Regions from separate parts of the Limnohabitans sp. 2KL-27 genome, predicted to be linked through region 1. Evidence: predicted binding sites of a transcription regulator. Region 1 holds the regulator's gene; each other region holds the start of a gene.

Evidence for each region. The regulator HrcA, encoded in region 1, represses chaperone genes, less so after heat shock. The targets are predictions, from matches to a motif close to TTAGCACTCNNNNNNNNNGAGTGCTAA.
Region 2: rpoH (RNA polymerase sigma factor RpoH) is a predicted target of HrcA. The motif match lies at 3,226-3,252, and genes of this name have one in related genera.
Region 3: groES (co-chaperone GroES) is a predicted target of HrcA. The motif match lies at 3,868-3,894, and genes of this name have one in related genera.

Annotation. Positions count from the first base shown of each region.
Region 1 covers NZ_CXOP01000001.1:140,611-148,624, forward strand. The annotation lists gene LHAB_RS00680 (serine hydrolase domain-containing protein) at 97-1,329, shown strand; gene LHAB_RS00685 (amidohydrolase family protein) at 1,920-2,873, opposite strand; partial or broken gene LHAB_RS00690 (helix-turn-helix domain-containing protein) at 3,208-3,315, opposite strand; tRNA gene LHAB_RS00695 (tRNA-Ile) at 3,663-3,739, opposite strand; gene hrcA (heat-inducible transcriptional repressor HrcA) at 3,776-4,780, opposite strand; gene LHAB_RS00705 (NAD kinase) at 4,809-5,702, shown strand; gene recN (DNA repair protein RecN) at 5,706-7,397, shown strand; gene rapZ (RNase adapter RapZ) at 7,394-8,014, shown strand, end outside.
Region 2 covers NZ_CXOP01000002.1:1,023,822-1,031,835, forward strand. The annotation lists gene cyoE (heme o synthase) at 1-461, shown strand, start outside; gene LHAB_RS07750 (SCO family protein) at 471-1,076, shown strand; gene LHAB_RS07755 (Bug family tripartite tricarboxylate transporter substrate binding protein) at 1,133-2,158, opposite strand; gene rpoH (RNA polymerase sigma factor RpoH) at 2,264-3,196, opposite strand; gene ftsY (signal recognition particle-docking protein FtsY) at 3,353-4,432, opposite strand; gene LHAB_RS07770 (M16 family metallopeptidase) at 4,461-5,909, shown strand; gene LHAB_RS07775 (M16 family metallopeptidase) at 5,937-7,337, shown strand; gene rsmD (16S rRNA (guanine(966)-N(2))-methyltransferase RsmD) at 7,390-8,014, shown strand, end outside.
Region 3 covers NZ_CXOP01000001.1:426,078-434,091, reverse strand. The annotation lists gene LHAB_RS02185 (acyloxyacyl hydrolase) at 1-102, shown strand, start outside; gene LHAB_RS02180 (cupredoxin domain-containing protein) at 243-1,238, opposite strand; gene LHAB_RS02175 (hypothetical protein) at 1,332-1,694, opposite strand; gene groL (chaperonin GroEL) at 1,822-3,471, opposite strand; gene groES (co-chaperone GroES) at 3,497-3,784, opposite strand; gene LHAB_RS02160 (helix-turn-helix domain-containing protein) at 3,937-4,521, opposite strand; gene LHAB_RS02155 (lysophospholipid acyltransferase family protein) at 4,749-5,576, shown strand; gene LHAB_RS02150 (lysophospholipid acyltransferase family protein) at 5,593-6,459, shown strand; gene LHAB_RS02145 (alpha/beta fold hydrolase) at 6,453-7,430, opposite strand; gene yihA (ribosome biogenesis GTP-binding protein YihA/YsxC) at 7,482-8,014, opposite strand, start outside.

The DNA.
Region 1 (8,014 bases):
AACGACACACTGCGGTAGCTAGCGCAGTGCCTACAGATGGAAGCATGCCCTTGGAAATGTCGTATAAGAATGATTACTTTCAGTGAAAGGCTTCGTATGAACAAGCGCCAGTTCCTGTTTGCAACCATGGGTTTGGGGTCATCGTTGCTGCCCTTTTCAACTTGGGCACAAGACAGATGGGGCGAATCCAGAGGATTCCCTACAGGCTGGGGGCTACCTGGGCAACAGCAAAAGTGGGAAGGCTATACCGAGTACCACGTTGGGAATTTTTCAGGCGGCATTGAATCTATGCTGACTCATCAAAAAATTCGAGCCAGTAGCCAGCCTTTGATATTCAAGGAAGCCAAACGAAAAATCAAGCTCAACTTTGCCATGGATGCGTCTGATTTCGCTGCCAAGTACAACCGCTCAGGGCTACTGATTGCCCGCAATGGTGAGATTTGGCATGAGGAATACCGCTTCAAGCGCACTGCTGAAATGCGATTCTTTGGATGGTCTATGACCAAAAGCATCGTTGGATTACTTACTGGCATTGCACTAGAGCAAAAGAAACTGGAAACCGTCGATGACCGAATCGACAAATATGTACCGCAACTTGTGGGGCACCTGTTTGCGGACATTACTCTGCGGAATTTGTTGAACATGTCCAGCGGCATCAACATTTGTGAGTCATTCTGCAGTCCCAACAATGGCTTCGAACGCTACGGTTTTTCACAAATAGGCTACTCACCAAGGCGCGGCGAAGGTACTGACCAAATCAAGGCGCTCCTTGACTTCAAATGGGGACGCAGTGAGCCACAGGGCACGAAATTTAATTACACCGATATCAATCCAGTTTTGGTGGCTTGGGTCTTGGAGACCGTCTATCAACAACCGTTAGCACTCATCGCTGAACAGCAACTTTGGCAACCAATGGGAGCTGCGGCGGACGCCACATGGCTGACAGATGCCAAGGGCTTCACTTTTAGTGGCGCCGGCGTGTCAGCAACGCTGCAAGACTGGGCGCGAGTGGGGATACTTGTGGCAAATGATGGCTATCTGAACGGACAACAAATCGTCCCAAAAGCATGGATTGAGGACACCGCCAGGCATACGGACAAAGACCAAGCATCGCGCTTCAATGTTGCACGCCCCGGACGTGCTTACAAGAACTTCTTTTGGCACCATACGGCGGATGGTGGCATGCTGAGAATGGCTGGAGCCGTCTCGCAAAATGTCCTCATTGACCGCAAATCAAAGACGGTATTGGTTCAAACAGGCGTTAGCAATGAAGATGGCGCGGATGAAATGATGCGGACACTTTTTGCATCTGCTTGCGAACAACGCTGATCGCCAACAAGCACTCGCCTCGCGCTCCAGTCGAAAAACCGTGGCTTGATGCGCACAGGCACTTGTTTGACGATACGTGCGCCAGTGTCAGCATCTGCGAATGAACGAAAGCGTGTGGGTGTGTAGTGCTGACCCTGCGCCTGTGCAGTTGCCAACATGTGCTGCTCACCCAGTTTCATCAGCAGTTTGTTTATACGTTTCATAATCTCAGGCAGTGCGCGAGTCTTGCGAGCTGCTGTGAGTTTCAGTGTGTTCAAGATGGCTGTCATGTGCTTTTCCTTTCAGATGTTGTTAAAGCACAGACAATTTTGTGATCACCCCCAAAGAAGAACAACTGATATCCGTTCAATTTGGACGGACTCAGCGTGTTTGGTTGAGTTTCGCCATGGTGGTTCTTGCCTTGTTCAAGCGTTGGCGCTGTCGTTCAGCACTGGCAGCAGCACTAGCCTGATCAGCTGCTTTTTGAGCGCATCAATATGCAGCTGTGCGGGTGTCTTGGGCTTGAATGGCTTGAATGGCTTGATGATTTCACAAATTCTCGCGCAAGTATTTAGCTTGCCCTAAGCAGCCGATCAACAGATCGATAAGCATCAATTGGGTAGTCCAAAAACTCTTAAAGCATTTTTGTATGCCACTTTCTCAAGCGTTTCTGGCTTCATGGCTGCTAAGGCGCGACTACGCATGACTTGCACAATTTCGTTGTAGCGTCCCATCAATCCACAGCATGGATCAGTGCCCATCATTACGCGATCTGGATATTCCTCGATCATTTGCAACCAGCCTGAATTGATGCCACTCTGCGTCACTATCCTTGGTACGCCATGAATATGAGTGCCGCCACTTATCTCGCAAACAACGTTAGGCACTGCTGCGAAAATTTTACGCATGTCGTCAGGTGTCCCTTTAGGCATACAGTGCGAAACAATTGTTATCGATTTTGGATAGCGCTGTGCCATGGTAATGATCTGGTCGACTGTTCGATAATTTTTGTCGTAATGAATTTGAACAAACCCGTTATGCGTATTGGCGATTTCGTACATGCGCTTCACCACAGGGCTTTCCAACGGAATTGACCTGCCAAATGGATCGTTGAAATTTGTTGTGGTTTTGTTGTCAATGTGTATCTCACCAAATCCACGTGCCTTGCCAGTCGCCATTAGTACTTCAGCTTCTTTGAAGAACTCGACAAACACGGGATGCTCTATGTTTTGCAGCCCTTTTTCACCGCTGGACAGCACCACTTTGGTGAACTCAGCCTGCCCAATAGCAGCAATAAATCTATCACCCAAAGCTGCATGCAGGTCACCGGAGTAATCACCAACACCGCCACCCCATCGAATATTGCCATCCTGCATGCGTTTCATCATCTGTTCGACTGTTTGTCTTATTGGATTAAAGTGCATATGCACATCGGCTATGGGCACAGACTGAGCCAACGCCTCGCTTTCTGGTCGCGGTGATACCGGCGTTCCCCACATGGCAGGTTGTGCATGCAGCAACGTCGAAAGCGCCAAACTGCTCAAGATCAACAGGATTTTTTGCATGGATGTCTCCTTTTAAGTTTTATAGCAGAAGCCAGTTATTTTTTTGTTAACCGATCACTATCGGTGGTGCCGAATATTCCCTGCCATCAGCCATGTTGTTGATTCACTTACCAAGCAGAGCCAGACTCCACGCTCAAATGTGAGCTACTTGGTTGTTGATGTTTTTATTACAAGATTGTGGATAAGTCTTGTGATACTGCTGTTTCTTCGTCTCCTTTCGATAGCTTTGTTCTACTTGTATTTGCTCCTTTAACCTTAGCGGTAGAGCTCCTGAATCGCCAACTTTGATTGCCTGTTTCAACAGGTAGCGAGGCTATGTCACGTCAATTAACGCTAGCCAACGTGAAGCAGTGTTACGAGCAATGCCTAACCTTTGGGCGGCTTCTCGAACTGATACCCCTTCGCGTAGTACCAGCCGACGTAATTTGCTAAGTGTTCCCACCTTTATCACTCCTGCACACCCCTGCCCAAATAATTAGCAGGATATGTGGAACGTGGCTCAAACTTGCCCGTGAATACTCTTCAGAGTGGCTCAGTTTTCAAAATAAAACAACACGTCTCGCAACAGCACGACGCTGGGCGACGCTTGTATCGAAGTATCTATCTTGCGTTGCTTGCTGGTTTTGGCGGTGGCTGCTCCTGCCGCCAGCGGTGTGTCAGCGTGGCGTCCAGTCATAGAACACAGCCCCGCAGCGTGTGTGAACTGTGCAGTGGGCGTTCTACAAGTTGGAACCGCCCAATAAAAAAGTCACTTTGCAGCGTCGTACAAAGTGACTTGAAGAATATGAATGGTAGGGCGTCACGGACTTGAACCGTGGACCAAAGGATTATGAGTCCTCTGCTCTAACCAACTGAGCTAACGCCCCCACCGAAGCGTTGATTGTAGTGGTCAGGCAGGCCGTTTATTTGGACTGGCTCAACGCGTTGCTGACCAGCCGAGAGGTGATGTTGACGATCTGGATCATGCGGTCATAGGGCATGCGGGTCGGGCCGATCACACCCAGGGTGCCGACCACTTGGCCATCGACTTCGTAGGGCGAGCTGACCACCGACAGCTCTTGCATCGGCACGATCTGACTTTCGCCGCCTATGTAAATGCGCACGCCTTCGGCTTGGCTCGACACGTCCAGCAAACGCATGAGCTGGGTTTTTTGCTCAAACAGATCGAATGCCCGGCGCAAATGCCCCATGTCGCTGGAAAAGTCGCTCACCGACAGCAAGTTGCGTTCGCCCGCGATCACCACTTCGTTTTGATCTTCTGCCAAGGCTTCGGTGCTGACCTGCACGGCCGCTTGCATGAGCGTGGCGATTTCGCTTTGCAGGCTGACCAGTTCTTGCTGCACCCGGCTGCGCACCTGCTCGATGGCCATGCCCGCGTAATGGGTGTTGAGGAAATTCGAGGTCTCGATCAGTTGGCTTTGCGAGTAATCGGTCTCGGTGAACAGGATGCGGTTTTGCACATCGCCTTCGGGCGAGACGATGATGACGAGCAAGCGCCGCTCTGACAGGCGCAAAAATTCGATGTGCCGGAACACCGAAGCCCGTCGGGGCGTCATGACCACACCCACAAAATGCGACAGGTTGGACAACAAGTTGGCGGCGCTGGCGATCACCTTTTGGGGTTGGTCGGGCGTGAGCGCCGGGGTGTCCAGGCCGTCGCGCTGCACGGTGAGCATGGTGTCCACAAACAGGCGGTAACCCCGGCTGGTGGGGATGCGCCCGGCCGAGGTGTGGGGGCTGGCGATCAGGCCCAGCTCTTCCAGGTCCGACATCACGTTGCGGATGGTGGCGGGTGACAAATCCAGGCCCGAGGCTTTGGAGAGCGTGCGCGAGCCCACGGGTTGGCCGTCCGCGATATAGCGTTCCACCAGGGCTTTGAGCAATAACTTGGCACGATCATCTAGCATGCGGTCATTTTAATGATGTAATTTGCCAATGAGATCCAAGTTCCGTCACGTCGCACTCTTTGGCAAGTACCACACCACCGCGCATGGCGGGGCGCTGGAGAGTTCACGCCGCGCCCTGGACGATGTGGCCCAATTCCTGACGCGGCAAGGCTGCGACGTGGTGCTGGACACGGAAACCGCCTCCCACACGGGCCTGAGCCAGTACCACGTGCTGGAGATGGCCGAGATCGGCACGCAGTGCGATCTGGGCCTGGTCATCGGGGGCGATGGCACCATGCTGGGCATTGGCCGCCAGATGGCCCGCTACGGCCTGCCCTTGATGGGCATCAACCAAGGGCGACTGGGATTCATCACCGACATTCCCCTGCAAAGCTACCAGGATGTGTTGCTGCCCATGTTGCAGGGCCACTACCAGCCTGAAGACCGCAGCTTGCTGCAAGCCCAGGTCGTGCGCGACCAGCGCAGCGTGTTCAGCGCCTTGGCCATGAACGACGTGGTGGTCAACCGGGGCGGTACCTCCGGCATGGTCGAGTTGCGGGTGGAGGTCGACGGCCACTTTGTGTCCAACCAGCGCGCCGACGGCTTGATCATCGCCACGCCCACGGGCTCCACCGCTTATTCCTTGTCGGTGGGTGGGCCTTTGATGCACCCTGGCATTGGCGGTTGGGTCATGGCCCCGATCGCACCCCACACCTTGTCCAACCGTCCGATCGTGCTGCCCGAATCGGCCGAGATCAGCATCGAGATCGTGGCCGGGCGCTATGTCAGTGCCAACTTTGATATGCAATCGCTGGCCGATCTGATTTTGGGTGACCGGATCGTGGTCAAACGCTCCGAGCACACGGTGCGGTTTTTGCACCCCGCGGGCTGGAATTATTTCGACACTTTGCGCAAAAAAATGCACTGGAATGAGGGCGCTTAAGCCGTGGCACTGACGCACATCACCCTGCGCGATTTCGTGATCGTGCACGAATTGGAGCTGGACCTGAGCACAGGCTTCAGCGTGTTGACCGGCGAGACCGGTGCAGGCAAATCCATTTTGATCGATGCGCTGCAATTGGCACTGGGCAGCCGCGCTGAAGCCAGCGTGGTGCGCGAGGGTGCCAGCCGCTGCGAGGTCTGCGCAGAATTTGAACCCACGCCCGCCATTGCGGCTTGGCTTGAAGAGGCCGGTTTTGAGGCCAGTGCCAATTTGCTGCTGCGCCGCACGGTGGACACCACGGGCAAAAGCCGCGCCTGGGTCAACGGCAGCCCCGCCACCGCCACGCAATTGCGCGAACTGGGCGAGCAGTTGCTGGACATCCATGGCCAGCACGCCTGGCAAAGCCTGACCCGGCCCGATGCCGTGCGCGGCCTGCTTGACGCCTACGCGGGCACCGACACACGCCCGCTCAAACTGGCTTGGCAAACCTGGCGGCAGGCCCAGCAAACGCTGGCCGATGCCCAGCAAGCGCAGAGCACCTTGACCAACGAACGCGAACGCCTGGCCTGGCAAATCGGCGAGCTGGAAAAGCTGAATCCGCAAACCGACGAATGGCAAGATCTGAGCACCCAGCACAGCCGCCTGGCCAATGCTCAGGCCTTGATCGACGGGGCCAACCAAGTCACTGTGCTGCTCGAGGGTGACGACAGTGACAGCGATGGCGGCGCGCTGCGCCAACTGTCCCGCGCCATCCAGACCCTGCAGTCGCTCGGTCAGTTTGAGCCCGAATTCAACGCTCTGGCCGATGTGCTGGTGTCTGCGCAGGCCCAGGCCGAAGACGTCGCCCACAGCCTGCACGGCTACTTGCGAAAAACCGATCTGGACCCGCAGCACCTGGCCCAACTGGACGAGCGCATGGGCTTGTGGCTGTCGCTGGCCCGGCGCTACAAAAAAACACCAGACGAACTGCCCTTGAGCTTGAAAACCTGGCGCCAAGAGCTGACCCAGCTCGATGCGGCCGCCGACTTGGACAGCCTGCAAAAAGCCGAACAAGCTGCCCACAAAGCCTGCCTGCAAGCAGCCAAAGCAGTTTCACAGCAACGTCAAAAGGCGGCCAAACCATTGGCCCAAGCCGTCAGCAGCGCCATGCAGCAGTTGGGCATGCAAGGCGGCCGCTTTGAGGTGCAGCTGCAAACCTTGGACGCACCCGCGCAACATGGCTTGGAAGAAGTCAGTTTTCTGGTGGCAGGGCACGAGGGCAGCACACCCCGGCCCGTGGGCAAAGTGGCCTCGGGCGGCGAACTCTCGCGCATCGCGCTGGCCATTGCGGTCACCACCAGCGAGCTGGGCGAAGCCGGTACCCTGATCTTTGACGAGGTGGACTCGGGTGTCGGCGGCGCTGTGGCCGAGACCGTGGGCCGCCTGATGAAACAACTGGGCCAACACCGCCAGGTGCTGGCCGTGACCCACCTGCCCCAGGTCGCCGCCTGCGCTGACCACCACCTGCTGGTGAGCAAAGCCTCGGCCAATGGTCAGGTGAGCAGCCAAGTGCGCGGCGTGAGTGGGCAAGAGCGCGTGAGCGAAATTGCCCGCATGCTGGGCGGTGAAAAGTTGTCCGCCACCACCTTGGCCCACGCACGCGAGATGCTGGGCTCACCTTCCAAACTGGTTGGCCGCAAAGCCACCCAAAGCTGAGCATGGACATCATCCTCATCACCGGCATGTCCGGCTCTGGCAAATCGGTGGCGCTGCACGCGCTCGAAGACGCGGGTTACTACTGCGTCGACAACCTACCGCCCGAGCTTTTGATCCCCTTCGTGAAACTCGAAGAAAAACAAAAAGAGAAACGGCTGGCGATTGCGATCGATGTGCGCAGCGCCAATTCCTTGCACCTGATGCCCGAGCAAATGGCCTTGCTGCGCGACATGGGCATGACCGTGAAGTCGGTTTTTTTGGACGCCACCAGCGATACCTTGCAGCGCCGCTATTCGGAAACACGGCGCAAACACCCCTTATCGGGCGGCAGCAAACCCCAAAGCGACAAGGCGCTGCTCGAAACCATCCTGTTCGAGCGCGAACTGCTGTCCGATCTGCGTGAGCGGGCCCACGTCATCGACACCAGTTTGCTGCGCTCGGCCCAGCTCCAAACCTACATCAAGACCCTGGTCAGCACCCCTTCGGCGCAATTGACACTGGTCTTTGAATCCTTTGGCTTCAAGCGCGGTATCCCCACCGACGCCGACTATGTGTTTGACGTGCGCATGCTGCCCAACCCCCATTACGAAAGCACGCTGCGGCCGCTGACCGGACGC
Region 2 (8,014 bases), on a different contig from region 1:
CACAGAACATTGTGATTGGCGGGGCCAGCGGTGCCATGCCGCCTGTGCTGGGCTGGGCGGCCATGACCGGGCAGGTCGGACCGGAAGCCTTGATCCTGTTCCTGATCATTTTTCTGTGGACGCCGCCGCACTTCTGGGCGCTGGCGCTCTACCGCGTCGAGGACTACCGCAAATCGGGCCTGCCCATGCTGCCTGTGACGCACGGCAACGAGTTCACGCGGCTGCAAATCCTGCTGTACACCATCGTGCTCATGGCGTCCTGCTTGATGCCCTTTGTCTACGGCATGAGCTCCTGGCTTTACTTGGCCGCTGCGGTGGTGCTGAGCATCGGCTTCATTGGCTATGCGGTGGCCCTGTACCGCGCTTACTCTGACGAGTTGGCCCGCAAGACTTTCCGTTTTTCCTTGATCCACTTGAGCGCTTTGTTTGCCGCCTTGCTGCTGGACCATTACATTTTTTAAGGCTAGACCATGACGCGCAGAGTTTTTGCAAAAGCCGCTTGGCTGCTGGCTGTGTCCGTTGCCGTGGGGTCTTTGGCCGGTTGTGGTCAAGACAAACCCGCTTTTCGGGGGGTGGACATCACCGGGGCCGATTACGCCCAAGGCTTTGAGCTGCGTGACCAAAACGGCCAAGTGCGCACGCTCCAAGATTTTGCGGGCAAGGCGGTGGTGGTCTTTTTTGGCTACACCCAATGCCCCGATGTGTGTCCTACCGCTTTGCAGGAAATGGCCCAAGCCAAGCAGTTACTGGGTCCCGACGCTGACAAGCTGCAAGGCGTCTTCATCACCGTTGATCCGGAACGCGATACCCCAGAGTTGCTCAAGGCTTACATGGCCAACTTTGGTCCGGACTTTGTGGGCTTGCATCCCACGCCTGAGCAACTGCCCAAAGTGACCAAAGACTTCAAGATCTATTTCAAAAAGGTCGAGGGCAAAACCCCCACGAGTTACACCATGGACCACTCTGCGGGCAGTTTCACCTTTGACCCCCAAGGCCGCATCCGCTTGTACAACCGCCACGCCAGTGGAGCCGAGGCGCTGGCCACCGATGTGAAGATTTTGCTCAGCGGCAAGTGATTCCGGGCTCCAAGGCCCAAAGCTGAACACGCCGCTTCGGGGGCCGATTCAGGGCTTCAATTCAACTCGATTTTCTGGCTGCGGATGATGTCGCCCAGCGCTTTCGTGTCGGACGCAATCCGGTTGCGCAAACCTTCAGGCGATGAGCCCACGACTTGCCAGCCTTGCTGGAACAAACGCGCACGCATTTCCGGCTCACGCACGATCTCGCTGACCAAGGCCGACAGTTGGCTGGCCACTGCCGCAGGCATCGAGGCCGGTGCGGCCAACGCATTCCAGATTTCCAGCTGGTAGTCCTTCACCCCGATCTCCGACAGGCTGGGCACCTCGGCGGCCACGGGGCTGCGCCCGGTGCTCGATGCGCCAATGGCACGCAGTTTGCCGCCACGCACTTGCGCCGCCGACAGTGCGGGTGGCAGCAAGGCCAGTTGCACCTGGCCACCGAGCATGGCGGTGATGATCTGCGGGTTACCGGGATAGGGCACATGCACGGGCGCAATGCCGGCTTTGGTCTTGAGCAGCTCCATGCCCAGGTGCGCCACGGTGCCGACACCGGGTGAGGCGTAGCTGAGTTTGTCTCCCGCTTTTTGGGCTTGGCTCAGCCACTCGGCTGCGGTTTGGCCAGGCGCCACTCCGGGTCCTGACGCGGGCACAGTCAGGACCAAAGGCGCTTTGCCGATCAGGCTGATGGGTGCGAGGTCTTTGAGTGGGTCATAAGGCACCTTGGGGTTCAGGATGCGGGCAATGGTCATGTTGCCATTGATCATCAGGCCCAAGGTGTGGCCGTCGGTGGACTTGGCCACGAAGTCGGCGGCGATGTTGCCGCCTGCGCCCACTTTGTTCTCGACGATCACGTTGTGGCCCAAGACTTTGGCCAGCGGTTCAGCCAAAGCCCGGGCTGTCAGATCGGGGCTGGAGCCGGCCGGGAAACCCACCACCAAGCGCACAGTTTGCGTGGGCCATGCTTTGGCGGCGTTGGCCGAAGGATTGGCCCAAGACGGCGTCAGACCCCAAGCCACAGCAGCAGCGAGGGCTTGGGCCAAATGGCGGCGAGAAAAACCAGCGGGAGAGCGAGCAGTCATGGTGGTGTCCTAAAAATCACAGCCCAGACTTTAGCGCACTGCCGGCGAAAAAATACCCGGGCGATGCCGGGTATCCGAATCAAAGGCGGCCCACAAGGCCTGTGGTCAAGCAAACTCGACCAGCGCCTTTTTCATCTTCTTCATGGCCGCGACTTCGATCTGGCGGATGCGCTCGGCGCTCACGCCGTACTCGTCGGCCAGGTCGTGCAGCGTCATGCCGCCCGAGCCGTTGTCATTCACTTTGAGCCAGCGCTCTTCCACGATGCGGCGGCTGCGCTCGTCGAGCACATTCAGCGCAGTGGCGAGTCCATCGCTGGCCAGCACGTCGCGCTGGTGCGCTTCGATCATGGCGGTGGGCTCGTGGTTCACATCGGCCAAGTAAGCGATGGGGCCAAAGGCCTGTTCGCCATCGTCTGAGGGGGCCGGATCCAGCAGCACATCGCCGCCAGACATGCGCATTTCCATCTCACGCACTTCCTCGCGCTTGACGTTCAGGCTGTTCGCCATCGCATCCACTTGGTCGGGCGTCAGGGTATCGCGGTGCGTGCCTTCGTCGGCATCGGACTTGTAGCCTTGCTTCATTGAGCGCAGGTTGAAAAACAATTTGCGCTGGGCTTTGGTGGTGGCCAACTTGACCATGCGCCAGTTTTTCAGGATGTACTCGTGGATTTCGGCCTTGATCCAATGCAGCGCGTAGCTCACCAGACGCACGCCCTGGTCGGGGTCAAAGCGTTTGACCGCTTTCATCAGGCCCACATTGCCTTCCTGGATCAGGTCGCCGTGGGGCAGGCCGTAGCCCAGGTACTGGCGCGACACCGATACCACCAGTCGCAAGTGCGAGAGCACCAGCTTGCGGGCGGCTTCGAGGTCGTCGTTGGCCTTGAGCTGGCGGGCGGCCTCTTGCTCTTCCTCCAGGGTGAGCAGGGGCATGCGGTTGACCGCAGAAATGTAGGCGTCCAAGTGGCCGAGCGAGGGCACGACCGCCCAGGGGTTGCTCAGCGCGATGGCTGTGGCGGGCGAACCAGTTTGAATGTTCATACCAGAACTCCTTTCAGAATACCCCAATATTAGCACTCTCTGGTCAAGAGTGCTAAAGGGTGGCGTCCCAGGGCCTAGGGTCCTCGGGTTTTCCCTGATTTTGTGGGGGGCTGCCGGGCGCGTCTGTGCGCTGGTCAACGGCGCAGGCTGGGCTGTTCAGCTCAGCAGGGCCTGGGCAAACTCGCGGGCGTTGAAGGTTTCCAGGTCTTCCAGCTTCTCGCCCACGCCAATGAAGTACACGGGAATGGGCTTTTCGCGGGCGATGGCGCACAGCACCCCGCCCTTGGCGGTGCCGTCCAGCTTGGTCACGATCAGGCCGGTGAGGCCCAGGGTGTCGTCAAAGGCCTTGACCTGGGCCAGGGCGTTTTGGCCGGTGTTGCCATCGATCACCAGCAGCACCTCGTGCGGTGCGGTGCCGTCGGCCTTTTGCACCACCCGTTTGATTTTTTTCAGCTCTTCCATCAGATGCAGCTGGGTGGGCAGGCGTCCGGCCGTGTCCACCAGCACCACATCTCGGCCCCGCGCGCGGCCTGCGCTCACGGCGTCAAAGCTCACGGCGGCCGGGTCGCCGCCTTGCTGGCTGATGATCTCGACCGTGTTGCGGTCGGCCCAAACGGCGAGCTGCTCTTTGGCCGCGGCGCGGAAGGTGTCGGCCGCGGCCAGCAGCACGCTCAGGCCCTCGTCCGCCAGGTGCTTGGTCAGTTTGCCAATGGAGGTGGTTTTGCCCGCCCCGTTGACGCCGGCCACCATGATCACGGTGGGGTGGTGGTCGCCAATGGCCAGAGGCTTTTGCAAGGGTTGCAGCAGCTCGGTGATGGCATCGGCCAACAAGGTTTTGACTTGCGATGGCTCGGTGGCCTTGGCTTCTTTCACCCGCCGTTTGAGGTCTTGCAGCAAATGCTCGGTCGCTTTCACGCCGGTATCGGCCATCAGCAAGGCGGTTTCCAGCTCTTCATAGAGTTCGTCATCGATGCGCGTGCCGGTGAAGACGGTGGTGATGCTGGCGCCCGTTTTGCGCAGGCCGGCCTTCAGGCGGTCGAGCCAGCCCTGGCGGGCGGTGGGGGCGTCAGGGGTTGCTGCTGTCGGACTGGGTGGGGGCGCTAAGGGGGTGTTGGCAGGCGCTGTTGGCTTGCCGGCCAGGGGTGCTGAAACAGGGGGTGGAGCAGCGTGTGGTGCAAGCGCTGGAGCCGATGGGACCTCGGCAGGTGGGGATTTTTTTTTGAAGAAACTGAACATGGCGTGGATTTCAAGGATCATGCATTCTATGAAACCGAACTTTCTCTTGGGACTTTCCTGGGCAGCAGCCCTGCTGGCCAGCAGCTTCAGCGCCACGGGGCAGGCCCCGCAAGGCCAGGGCAGCGCCCAACCCACTGGCCAGACCCCAGCGGTCAGCGTGGCCCAGGTGCAGACCTTCACCTTGGCCAATGGCATGAGCTTGTGGGTCAAGCCCGATCGCCGCGCCCCCACCGCGGTGCACATGGTGTGGCTGCGCGTGGGCTCCATGGACGAGGTGGACGGCACCAGCGGCGTGGCCCACGTGCTCGAGCACATGTTGTTCAAAGGCACGCCCACCTTGGCTGTGGGTGAGTTTTCAAGGCGCGTGGCCGCTTTGGGCGGGCGCGAAAACGCCTTCACCGCCAAGGATTACACCGGCTATTACCAGCAAATCCCATCGAATCAACTCGAAGCCGTGATGCGTCTGGAGTCGGACCGCTTTGCCAACAACCAGTGGCCCGATGCCGAATTCGCCAAAGAGCTGGAGGTGGTGAAAGAAGAGCGCCGCCTGCGCACCGACGACAACCCCCGGGCCCAGTTGCACGAAATGCTCTCGGCCACGGCCTTGTCGGCCTCGCCTTACCGCCGCCCCATTGTCGGCTGGATGAGCGACTTGGAGGCCATGACGGCGCAAGACGCCCGCGATTTTTACCGCAAGTGGTACACCCCGGCCAACGCGGTGGTGGTGGTGGCGGGCGATGTGGACCCGCTGCAAGTCAAGGCGCTGGCCGAGACGTATTACGGCACCATCCCGAGCAGGGCAGTGCCTGAGCGCAAGCCCCGGGAAGAGCCTGCGCAGCAAGGTCTGCGCCGTTTCGAATTCAAAGCCCCGGCCGAGCAGTCGTATGTGGCACTGGCCTTCAAGGTACCGCGCCTGGCCAGCCTGGCGGTCTCGCCCGAACACGACGATGCCCTGGCCTTGACGGTGCTGGCCGCCGTGCTCGATGGTTACAGTGGCGCCCGACTGGACCGTGCGCTGACCCAAGGCGACAACCGCTTGGCCGACAGCGTGGGGGCCTACAACGGCCTCATGGGCCGGGGCCCGCAGTTCTTTTATCTGGAAGGTGTGCCGGCCAAGGGCCAAAGCCCCGAGGCGCTGGAAGCGGCCTTGCGTGCCCAGGTGCAACGCGTGGCGACGGAAGGTGTCAACGAGGCCGAGCTGCAGCGCGTCAAAACCCAATGGGTGGCCAGCGAAATCTACAAGCTGGACTCCGTCTTCAACCAGGCCCGCGAGTTGGGCGTGGCTTGGACGCTGGGCTTGCCGCCGGACCACGGCACGCAGTTGATCGCCCGGCTGCGGCAGGTCACGCCTGCCCAGGTGCAGGCCGTGGCGCAAAAGTATTTTGGAGACGACAGCCTCACCGTGGCCACTTTGCGGCCGCAGCCTCTGTCGGGCCAGCCCCGGGCGCGCCGTGCCCTGCCCGGTGCACGCCATTAAAGCGCTGTGCCATTCAAGCGCCTTGTCATGAAAGCCCAAACCCCCATGTCCCTGATCCTTTCCTTGAACGCATTGGCTTGGAGGCGCTCGACCTTGGCGCTGGCCTGTTGGGCTGCGGCCAGCTGGGCACAGGCCTCATTGCCCATCCAGCACTGGACCCAGCCCAGCGGTGCACGCGTGTATTTGGTCGAAAGCCACGCCATCCCCATGGTCGATGTGCAGATCGACATCGATGCCGGCAGCCGCCGCGACCCGGCAGCGAAGGCGGGCCTGGCCTCGGTCATGGCCGGGCAAATGGCCAACGGCACACGTGCCGAGCCACCAGTGCAAGGGAAGGGCCAAGGCCTTTACCCCCAGGCCATGGACGAAAACCAGATCGGTGAGGCCTGGGCCGACCTGGGCGCCAGCTTTGGGGTCAGTGCAGGCGGTGACCGCATGAGCTTTGGCCTGCGCAGCCTGAATTACCCCGACTTGCTGGACAAAGCCGTGGCCTTGGCGGCGCGGCAAATGGCGCACCCCGCTTTCCCAGAGGCCATGTGGCTGCGCGACCGCGAACGCCTCAGCGCCTCCATCCGTGAATCGCTGACCAAGCCCGGTACGGTGGTGCAGCACCGCTTTGCGCAAGCCGTGTACGGCCCGCACCCCTATGGCCAACGGGTCACGCCCGAGAGCTTGTCGCGCATCGGCGTGCAAGACTTCAAAAACCTGCACGCTCAGGCCCTGCGGGCGTGCCGCGCCACGGTGAGCGTGGTGGGGGCTTTGAGCCGCGCTCAAACCGATGCCTTGGTGCAGCGCCTGCTGGCGCAGTGGCCCCGCGAATCAGGCTGCCAGAGCTTGCCAACCGTGCCCGAAGTGGCCCCTTTGGCCGCCGCGCAAAACCTGAACCTGCCCTTTGACTCGGCCCAGGCCCATGTGCTGATGGGCCAGCCCGGCTACAAACGCACCGACCCCGACTTTTTTGCCCTGTTGGTGGGCAACCACATTTTGGGCGGCGGTGGCTTTGTTTCACGCCTGACCGAGCAGGTGCGCGAAAAACGCGGCCTGAGCTACAGCGTCTACAGCGCATTTGCCCCGGGTCTGCACGCCGGAGCTTTCATGGTGGGCCTGCAAACCCGACCTGATCAGGCCAAGCAAGCTGTGGCCGTGGCCCAAGAGGTGGTGCAGGGCTTTGTGCGCCAAGGCCCCACCGAGGCCGAGCTGCAAGCGGCCAAATCCAACCTGGTGGGCGGCTTTGCGCTGCGCATCGACAGCAACCGCAAGCTGCTGGACAACGTGGCCAATATTGCTTGGAACCGGTTGCCTTTGGACTACCTGAACACTTGGACGCGGCAGATCGAGCGCGTCAGCGCCGCCGATGTGCAACGCGCCATGGCCCGGGTCCTGCAGCCCGAGCGCATGGTCACGGTGGTGGTGGGCGGTCAACCCTGAAGGGCAAGAACAAGATGGGTTTCAAGGCTTTGGCCCTTTACACTCGCAAGCTATGTCCTTTGCCCCATCCAAACGTCCACCGCTGAGCGGCGCGGTCCGTCATGCCGCCGCAAAAAAGCCCAAGAATCCGGTGCCCAAAGGCCCGTCCTCCCATGAGATTCGCATCATCGGTGGGCAATGGCGCCGCACCCGGCTGAAGGTGATGGACAAACCCGGTCTGCGGCCCACGCCCGACCGCGTGCGTGAAACTTTGTTCAACTGGCTGGGCCAGGACCTGAGCGGCTGGCGCTGCGTGGACGCGTTTGCCGGCACCGGCGTGCTGGGGCTGGAGGCCGCCTCGCGCGGCGCGGCCCATGTGCTGATGGTCGAGCAAGACGCCATGCTCGTGCGCGATTTGGAGGGCCATGTCACCCGCCTCAAAGCCAGCATGGTCAGCGTGCAGCGCGGTGATGCGGTGAGCACTTTGGGCCGTTTGCCTGCGGGCAGTGTGGACCTGGTGTTCATCGACCCGCCCTTTGACGGCCCTTGGTTTGAACCGGCCCTCAAAGCCGCCACCCGGGCCGTGCCCGTGGGTGGCTGGATTTACCTGGAAGCGCCGGTGGCCTGGCCTGCCGAGGCGCTGGCGGCTTTGGGCCTGCAGTGCGAGCGCCACCTCAAAGCGGGTGCGGTGCATGCGC
Region 3 (8,014 bases), 290 kb from region 1:
ACCAAATTGGGGGTGGGCTTGCTGCACATCAGCAATGGGGGCTACAAAGACCCTAACCATGGACTGGAGGCCGTTCGACTGACCTTGGGCCGCGATTTTTAAGGGGCTGAAGTCCAACGCACGGACTTCATCAGCGCGTTCAGACCCAACAAAGCCCCGCAAGGCGTGAACCTTGCGGGGCTTTTGAACATCTGGCGCACCTGACTGGTGGGCCGGACTGGCCAAGGGATTGAGCTTGGGGCTCAGTGTGGGTGCGTGCGGTGGTCGTGCTTGGCGGCCTCCGGTGCTGCTGGGGCCTTCCCCTCGGCGCCCACGGTGATCGTTCCGCGCATACCTGCTTCGTAATGCCCGGGGATCAAGCAAGCCATTTGCAAGGTCATGGCCTTGGGGAAAGTCACCACCAGTTCACCGATCTGTCCTGCGGCCACGCTGATGGCGATGCCGGTCCCGTGGTCATGTCCCGGGGCATGACTTTGTCCCTCATGGGGTGCTGGACCTGCGGCAGAGGCTTGTTTCATCGCTGCAGCGTGCACACGGATGTCCTCCTCACTGCCCAGCACCATTTCGTGGGTTGTTTGACCCGTGTTGCGCACGACGAACCGGATGGTTTCACCGGCTTGCACGTCAATTTGGCTGGGCGTGAAGCGCATCTGGTCGTCCATGTTCACCGTGATGCTGCGGCTGACCACTTGGGCGATGGGTCCGGCATGGCTCGCGGGGCCATGGTGGTCGTCTGCCGAAGAGTTCTCGCCATGGCTGTGGCCCGTGGCCGCCCAGTCGGGGTGGCGCTCGAACCATTGCCAAGCGCCCCAACTGCCTGCGGTAACGGCCAAACCGACCACCAGCACATACACAGTGGCCGCGCGCGGCCAGTGGCGGGGCGCACTCAGGCCCAGAGCCAGTACCGAGATGAAAAAGCCCAGCGGCACCACCCAGGCGCTGCGCGCGGGCGAGTCCGGAAAGTGCTGCAATCCGCCGGTGAAAAAGCCCAGGCCGATCGACAGCCAAGTGCCCAGCACCAAGGTCTGCAGCAAACCCGAGCTCGGGGTGTCCTTGGATGGCGGGTTCAGCCGGTGCTCCAACCAAGCCCCCAGCACAAACAGCACGATGCCCATGGCCGCGGTCCATAAAGAGCGTGTGCCGCTGAAAAAGCCGTGGTTCACGGCCCCCGAAATGAAGCTGATGCCCGAATACTTGAGCAGCATCGCCCCGTGGTGTTGTTGAAAAGAAGAAGTCATGCGTTCATCCCTGCGCGGCCTTGGCCGTCGCGTCCATACCAATTTGCCGCGTTGGCCCAGCCAGCGCGGAACGAAGGTTCAAAGGAGGAGGGCTCAGCCGATGGGCGGACGCAAATCGGGTCGCAGGCTCGCGCTGAGCCAGTGGCGCGTGAGGGCCTGCGGGCGCGCAGCAGGTGCGGGCAGCAGTGCCAAGGTCTTCACTCCTCCCAGTCCTGTGGCGCAGCAGGGGTGGCAGTCCGCACCGCCCGCATTCAGGAATTGGGTGACAGGGGCGTCGGTGGTTTGCTGCGCCGTGGGGCTCTCGTGCGACGTGATGGATCCGTCGGGGATCACTTGGCCGTGGCAGACGGGCTGGACCAGACCCTGGGCGTGCGGGCTGACAGGCAAAGCCATGACCGAGCCCAGACTCAGTTTGAGCAAAATCACCACAATGCCAAGCCATGACCCGTAACGCATGCCCGGATCATAAATCGTTCAGAGTTGCGTGCAGGGCGGGCGCATGAAAAAGCCCCGCAAGGCGTGAACCTTGCGGGGCTTTGAGGTCATGGACCCCAGGTCAAGCCCGGGGTGACAGACGGGGCATTTACATGCCCATGCCGCCCATACCGCCCATGCCGCCCATGTCAGGCATGCCGCCGCCAGCGCCGGCTTCGTCTTTCGGTGCTTCGGAAATCATGCACTCGGTGGTTAACATCAAAGAGGCCACGGACGCTGCGTTTTGCAAAGCAGTGCGTGTCACTTTGGTGGGGTCCAAGATGCCCATTTCGATCATGTCACCGTAGGTGTCGTTGGCAGCGTTGAAGCCGTAGTTGCCTTTGCCAGCCAACACCGCGTTCACCACCACCGAGGGCTCGCCGCCGGCGTTGTAAACGATCTCGCGCAGAGGCGCTTCGATGGCTTTGAGCACCAGCTTGATGCCGGCTTCTTGGTCGGCATTGTCACCTTTGATGGTGCCAGCAGCCTGACGTGCGCGCAGCAGTGCCACGCCACCACCAGCCACGATGCCTTCTTCCACTGCAGCGCGGGTGGCGTGCAGGGCGTCTTCCACACGGGCTTTCTTTTCTTTCATCTCGACTTCGGTGGCAGCGCCGACCTTGATCACGGCCACACCGCCGGCCAACTTGGCCACGCGCTCTTGCAGCTTTTCGCGGTCGTAGTCGGAAGTGGCTTCTTCGATTTGCATGCGCACTTGTTTGACGCGGGCTTCGATGTCGATCGCGGCACCAGCGCCGTCGATGATGATGGTGTTTTCCTTGCCCACTTCGATGCGCTTGGCTTGGCCCAAATCGGCCAAGGTCACTTTTTCGAGGGTCAGGCCGACTTCTTCAGCGATCACTTTGCCGCCGGTCAAGATGGCGATGTCTTCCAACATGGCTTTGCGACGGTCACCGAAGCCAGGGGCTTTCACGGCGACAACCTTCAAGATGCCACGGATGGTGTTGACCACCAAAGTGGCCAAGGCTTCGCCTTCGACTTCTTCGGCAATGATCAGCAAAGGACGGCCGGCTTTGGCCACGGCTTCCAAGGTGGGCAGCAGATCGCGGATGTTGCTGATCTTCTTGTCGAACAACAACACGAAGGGGTTGTCCAGCAAAGCGGCTTGCTTTTCGGGGTTGTTGATGAAGTAAGGCGACAGGTAGCCGCGGTCAAACTGCATGCCTTCAACGATGTCGAGTTCGTTGTCCAAAGACTTGCCGTCTTCCACAGTGATCACGCCTTCTTTGCCCACTTTGTCCATGGCTTTGGCGATGATGTCACCGATGCTGTGGTCGCTGTTGGCAGAGATCGAACCGACTTGGGCGATTTCTTTGGTGGTGGTGGTGGCCTTGGTGGCCTTCTTCAGCTCTTCGATCAAAGCAGTCACTGCCTTGTCGATGCCGCGCTTCAAGTCCATGGGGTTCATGCCAGCAGCCACGTACTTCATGCCTTCGCGCACGATGGCTTGGGCCAACACGGTGGCCGTTGTGGTGCCGTCGCCAGCGTTGTCAGAGGTCTTGGAAGCGACTTCCTTGACCATCTGCGCGCCCATGTTTTGCAACTTGTCTTTGAGTTCGATTTCCTTGGCCACGGACACACCGTCCTTGGTCACGGTGGGGGCGCCGAAAGAACGCTCCAGAACCACGTTGCGACCCTTAGGGCCCAAAGTCACTTTGACCGCGTTGGCCAAAATGTTCACGCCTTCAACCATGCGTGCGCGGGCTTCGCCGCCGAAAATTACGTCTTTTGCTGCCATTTTTGTAGCTCCTGAATTAAGTTAATTACTCGACGACCGCGAACAGGTCTTCTTCTTTCATGACCAACAGCTCGTCGCCGCCGACCTTGACGGTCTGGCCGCTGTACTTGCCGAACAACACGCGGTCGCCGACTTTGACGCTCAGGGCTTTGGTCTCGCCTTTGTCGTTGGTTTTGCCAGGGCCGACGGCCAAGACTTCACCTTGATCGGGCTTTTCTGCAGCGGAATCGGGGATCACGATGCCCGAGGCTGTTTTGGTTTCGCTTTCGATACGCTTGACGATCACGCGATCGCCCAAAGGACGCAGTTTCATGGAATCTCCTGGATTTGAAACAAGGGTTGAAAAACAAAAGCACCGGTCTAGGGTGCTGCTGAAATCTGAGGAGAGGGGTGCTGTTAGCACTCAACTCCATCGAGTGCTAATCATAAGGGCATTTGAAGCCTTTTCAAGACCCGGGTGTTTTTTTACTGGTGGACTGGGCGGGGCGTGTCCACGCCGCTGGCCTGAGCCGTGCCGAGCATGTAGCCATAGACCAAGTCGGTGCTGATGTCGCCTTCGAAGAGGTTGAGATTTCGAGCCAGGTGCAAGGGACTGCTGGGGGGCAGCAGGCCGCTGTTGTAGACGACGATGTGGGCGTTTTGCATCAAATTGTCCTGCAGGTGCAGCGGGGCTGTGTGCAGCCAGGGAATGCGCGCATCGATGAAAAAGACCCCCACGGCCTGGTGAATGCCCATCAAGTCCAGCGGGTGGGTGATGACCTTGACTTGCTCCCAATGGGTCATTTTTTCCAGGGCGCTGGCCACATGTTGGTCGTCGTGCAGCACACACACCAAGGGCGTGTCGGATGCCGTCTCCAGGCCCGGAAAGCCTTTTTGTTTGCAGTATTGGTTCAGGGAAGAGGACAGGATGCGTCGGTGCCCGCCTTGGGTGACAAATGCCTTGAAAACCCCGTTTTCAACCATGCGCTGGATGGTGCCGACCGACAGGCCCAGCATTTTGGCCGCTTGGCTGGTGCTGAAATAGTTCGGGTTGATCTGGTTGTTTTTCATGCTGAATTCCTTGTTTGCACTGAATAGGGTGGAATGGGCGTTTTCCGGGCGCTGTCGTCATGGTAGGCCCCGCTGTGTGACTTGCGTTTGGCGTGAACCGGTAGTGCGGCGGACCGAAAACAGGTAGAGCGCCGCCCGGGCCCGCGTGGTGCAAGGCGGTTGCTTGCCTGAGCCCCGTGAAGCTGGACCGGCCAAGCTGCACCCGGTTCAGGGCAAAATCACGCCCTATGCTGCGTTGGTTTCGTTTTTTTTCCCATTGGCCTTTGTGGGCCCTGCACCTGCTGGGCAGCGCGGGGGGCTGGCTGGCTTGGTGTTTGTCTGGGCGCTACAGAGGCCGGTTTTTGCACAACGCGCGCCAAGCTGGCCTGGGCTGGGGGGGGGTGTGGCGGGCCGTGGGGCAGGCTGGCCGCATGTCGGCCGAGTTGCCCCGTTTGTGGCTGGGCCGCACACCTGCACTGGCCTGGGCCGACGACCGCGCCGCTGTGGAGGCTTATGCCTCGGGTCAAGGGGTGCTGTTTTTGACCCCACACATGGGCTGTTTTGAAATCACGGCCCAAGCGCTGGCCTTGCGCTTTTCGGCCGCACACGGTCCTTTGACGGTGCTGTACCGCCCCGCCCGGCATGCGGGTCTGGGCGAGGTCATGACTTTGGCACGCCAGCGGCCTGGCTTGGAGGCGGTGCCGACCACTTTGTCGGGTGTGCGGCACATGATCAAGGCCTTGCGTGCGGGGCGGGCTGTGGGCTTGTTGCCCGATCAGGTGCCGCCCGAGGGCATGGGGCAGTGGGCGCCGTTTTTTGGCCAACCCGCCTACACCATGACCTTGGCCGCCCGTTTGGCCTTGCAAACCAGCGCCCGGGTGGTGCTGATTTGGGGCGAGCGTTTGTCTTGGGGGCGGGGGTACCGTTTGCACACCCAGGCGCTGGGGCATGCCCTGTCCGATGATTTGGACACTGCCGTGGTGCAGATCAACCAGGCCATGGAGTCGCTGATCTTGCAGTGCCCTTCGCAATACGTGTGGGGTTACGCCCGCTACAAACCCCCCCGTCAGGCCTGAGCGGACCCCCAAAACCATGGTGAATTTGCTGATCGCTGTTTTGCGCCTGTTTGCGCCCCTGCCTTTGCCTTGGGTGAGGGCCGCAGGCCATGGCTTGGGCTGGCTGCTGTGGCATCTGGCAGGCAAGCGCCGAAGCATTGTGCGGGTCAATTTGCAGCAGTGCCTGCCCGAGTGGTCCGCAGCCGAGCGTGAGGCCTTGGCCTACCGACACTTTGTGGCCTTTGGTCAGTCGGTCATGGACCGTGCCTGGCTTTGGCATGCGCCCGAGGCACTGGTGCGGCAACGCCTGCGCTGGGTGGGGGACGTGCAAGCTTTGCAGCAGCCGGGGCCTTTGGTGATGTTTGCCCCGCATTTTGTCGGGCTGGATGCGGGGGGCCTGGCGGTGTCCTTCGAGGTGCCAGGGCCTGTGGCCTTTATTTTTGTGGGGCAGTCGCGTCCGGCCGTCGAGTCCTGGGTGCGCCAGGGGCGTGAGCGCTCGGGCAATGTGCGGCCGTATTTCCGGCACCAGGGCATGCGCCAGATTTTGGCGGGCATCAAAAAAGGCGAGCCCTTGCACCTGTCGCCTGACATGGATTTCGGGCGGGGTGAGTCGATTTTTGTGCCGTTCATGGGGGTTGAAAAAGCCGCCACCGTGCCGTCGCTGTCGCGCTTGTCAAGGGTGGTCGGGGCGCGGGTCGTGCCTGTGGTGACCCGCATGACGCCGCAGGGTTACGACATCGAGGTGCATGCCGCGCTCGAAGGCTTCCCCAGTGCTGACCTGGTTCAAGACACGGTCCGCATGAACCGTCTGCTGGCCGAGTGGGTCCTGACCATGCCCGAGCAGTATTACTGGGTGCACAAACGCTTCAAGACCCGGCCCGAGGGCGAAACCGGTTTTTATTGAACCGACCTGTCGCCCATGGGCTGCAGAAAAGCGGCGATTTCCTGAATCACCCGTGCGGGCTGCTCATGCACCACCCAGTGCGTGGCCTTTTCAATCGGCACCAGTGTCAGCGCGGGGACGTGTGCGTCCAGCCCTTCGGTCAGGCAAGGCAGCAAGGCCACATCGTCCTGGGCCCAAAGCACCAAGGTGGGCACCTCGATGCGCAGCGCCTCGGGCGGGATTTGCACGGCGCTGGCCCCCGGGTCGGCGGCCGTGGCCGGGCGCAGGGGCGATGCGCGGTAGTAGTTGAGGCCGCCTTGCAGGCCGTGCTGCCAGACCTCTCGGTATGTGGCCTTCACGGCGGGTGTGAGCCAGTGGGCCCGGTTGTCTGCTGTCGGTGAGGTGAGCGATGGCAACGAGGTGTCTTGGCCCGTCAAAAAGCCGAACAGGCGCTCGAAGTCGTGGGCGGCCAACTGCGCGGCCGCCTCGGGCTGCACCAAAAAATTCATGTAAGCGCTGGCCGCTTGTTGCGCCGCGTCGTGTTGCAAGGCCCGCAGGAAGGGGCCAGGGTGGGGCGAGTTGATGATGACCAACTGGCCTATCCGTTGTGGGTGCTGGTTGGCCAAACTCCAGGCCACCGCGCCGCCCCAGTCGTGGGCAATCAGGGCGGCCAAGGGTTGGCTGTGTTGGCAGGCGCTGCATTCGCTGTCGATCAGGGCCACGATGTCCTGCACCAGGTGTTTGGCGCGGTAGGCCTTGACGTCTTCGGGGGCGCTGGAGCGCTCGAAGCCGCGCAGGTTGGGGGCCACACAGCGGTAGCCGCCGTTTTCGGGCCGGGAAAAATGCAGCAGCAAAGGGTCCCAGACCCAGGCCCCTTCCGGAAAGCCGTGCAAAAACATCAGCACGGGTCGGCCGGGCTCGCCGCTGGCGCGGCAGCTCAAGGTGATGCCGTGGGGCAGCGCTTGCTGCCAGGTCTGGATGTCGGGATGCACGGCGGCTCACTCCTTGATGGGCGGTGGTCCGTGTCTGAAGTCAGCGCAGACTCACTCGTCCAGGGCTTCGGGTTCGTCTTCGGGCGGCTCGGCGGCTGGTGCCGCAGCCTTTGCCCCGCCAGCAGGGTGCGTCCAGTCCCACAGCAGTTGGGCCACCTCGTCCACGCCTTGCTTTTTCAGGGCCGAAAAGAGTTTCACCTCGCCGCCCCCGGCTTGCAGTCGCGCAATCGACAAGGCCTTGGCCTGCTCGGCGCGGGTGAGCTTGTCGGCCTTGGTCAGGATGATCAGGAATTTCAGGCCTTGTTCCACCCGGGGGCGGATCACTTCGAGCAGGATGTCATCGAGCTCGGTCAGGCCATGGCGGGGGTCGCACATCATGACGATGCCGGTCAGGTTGTCGCGGCTGACCAGGTAGTTGGCCATGACCTGCTGCCAGCGCAGCTTGTCCATCTTGGCCACAGCGGCGTAGCCGTAGCCGGGCAAATCGGCCAACACCGCGTCGGTGATGCCCTGCTTGCCCAAGGCAAACAAGTTGATGTGCTGGGTGCGGCCGGGCTTTTTGGAGGCAAAGGCCAGCTGCTTTT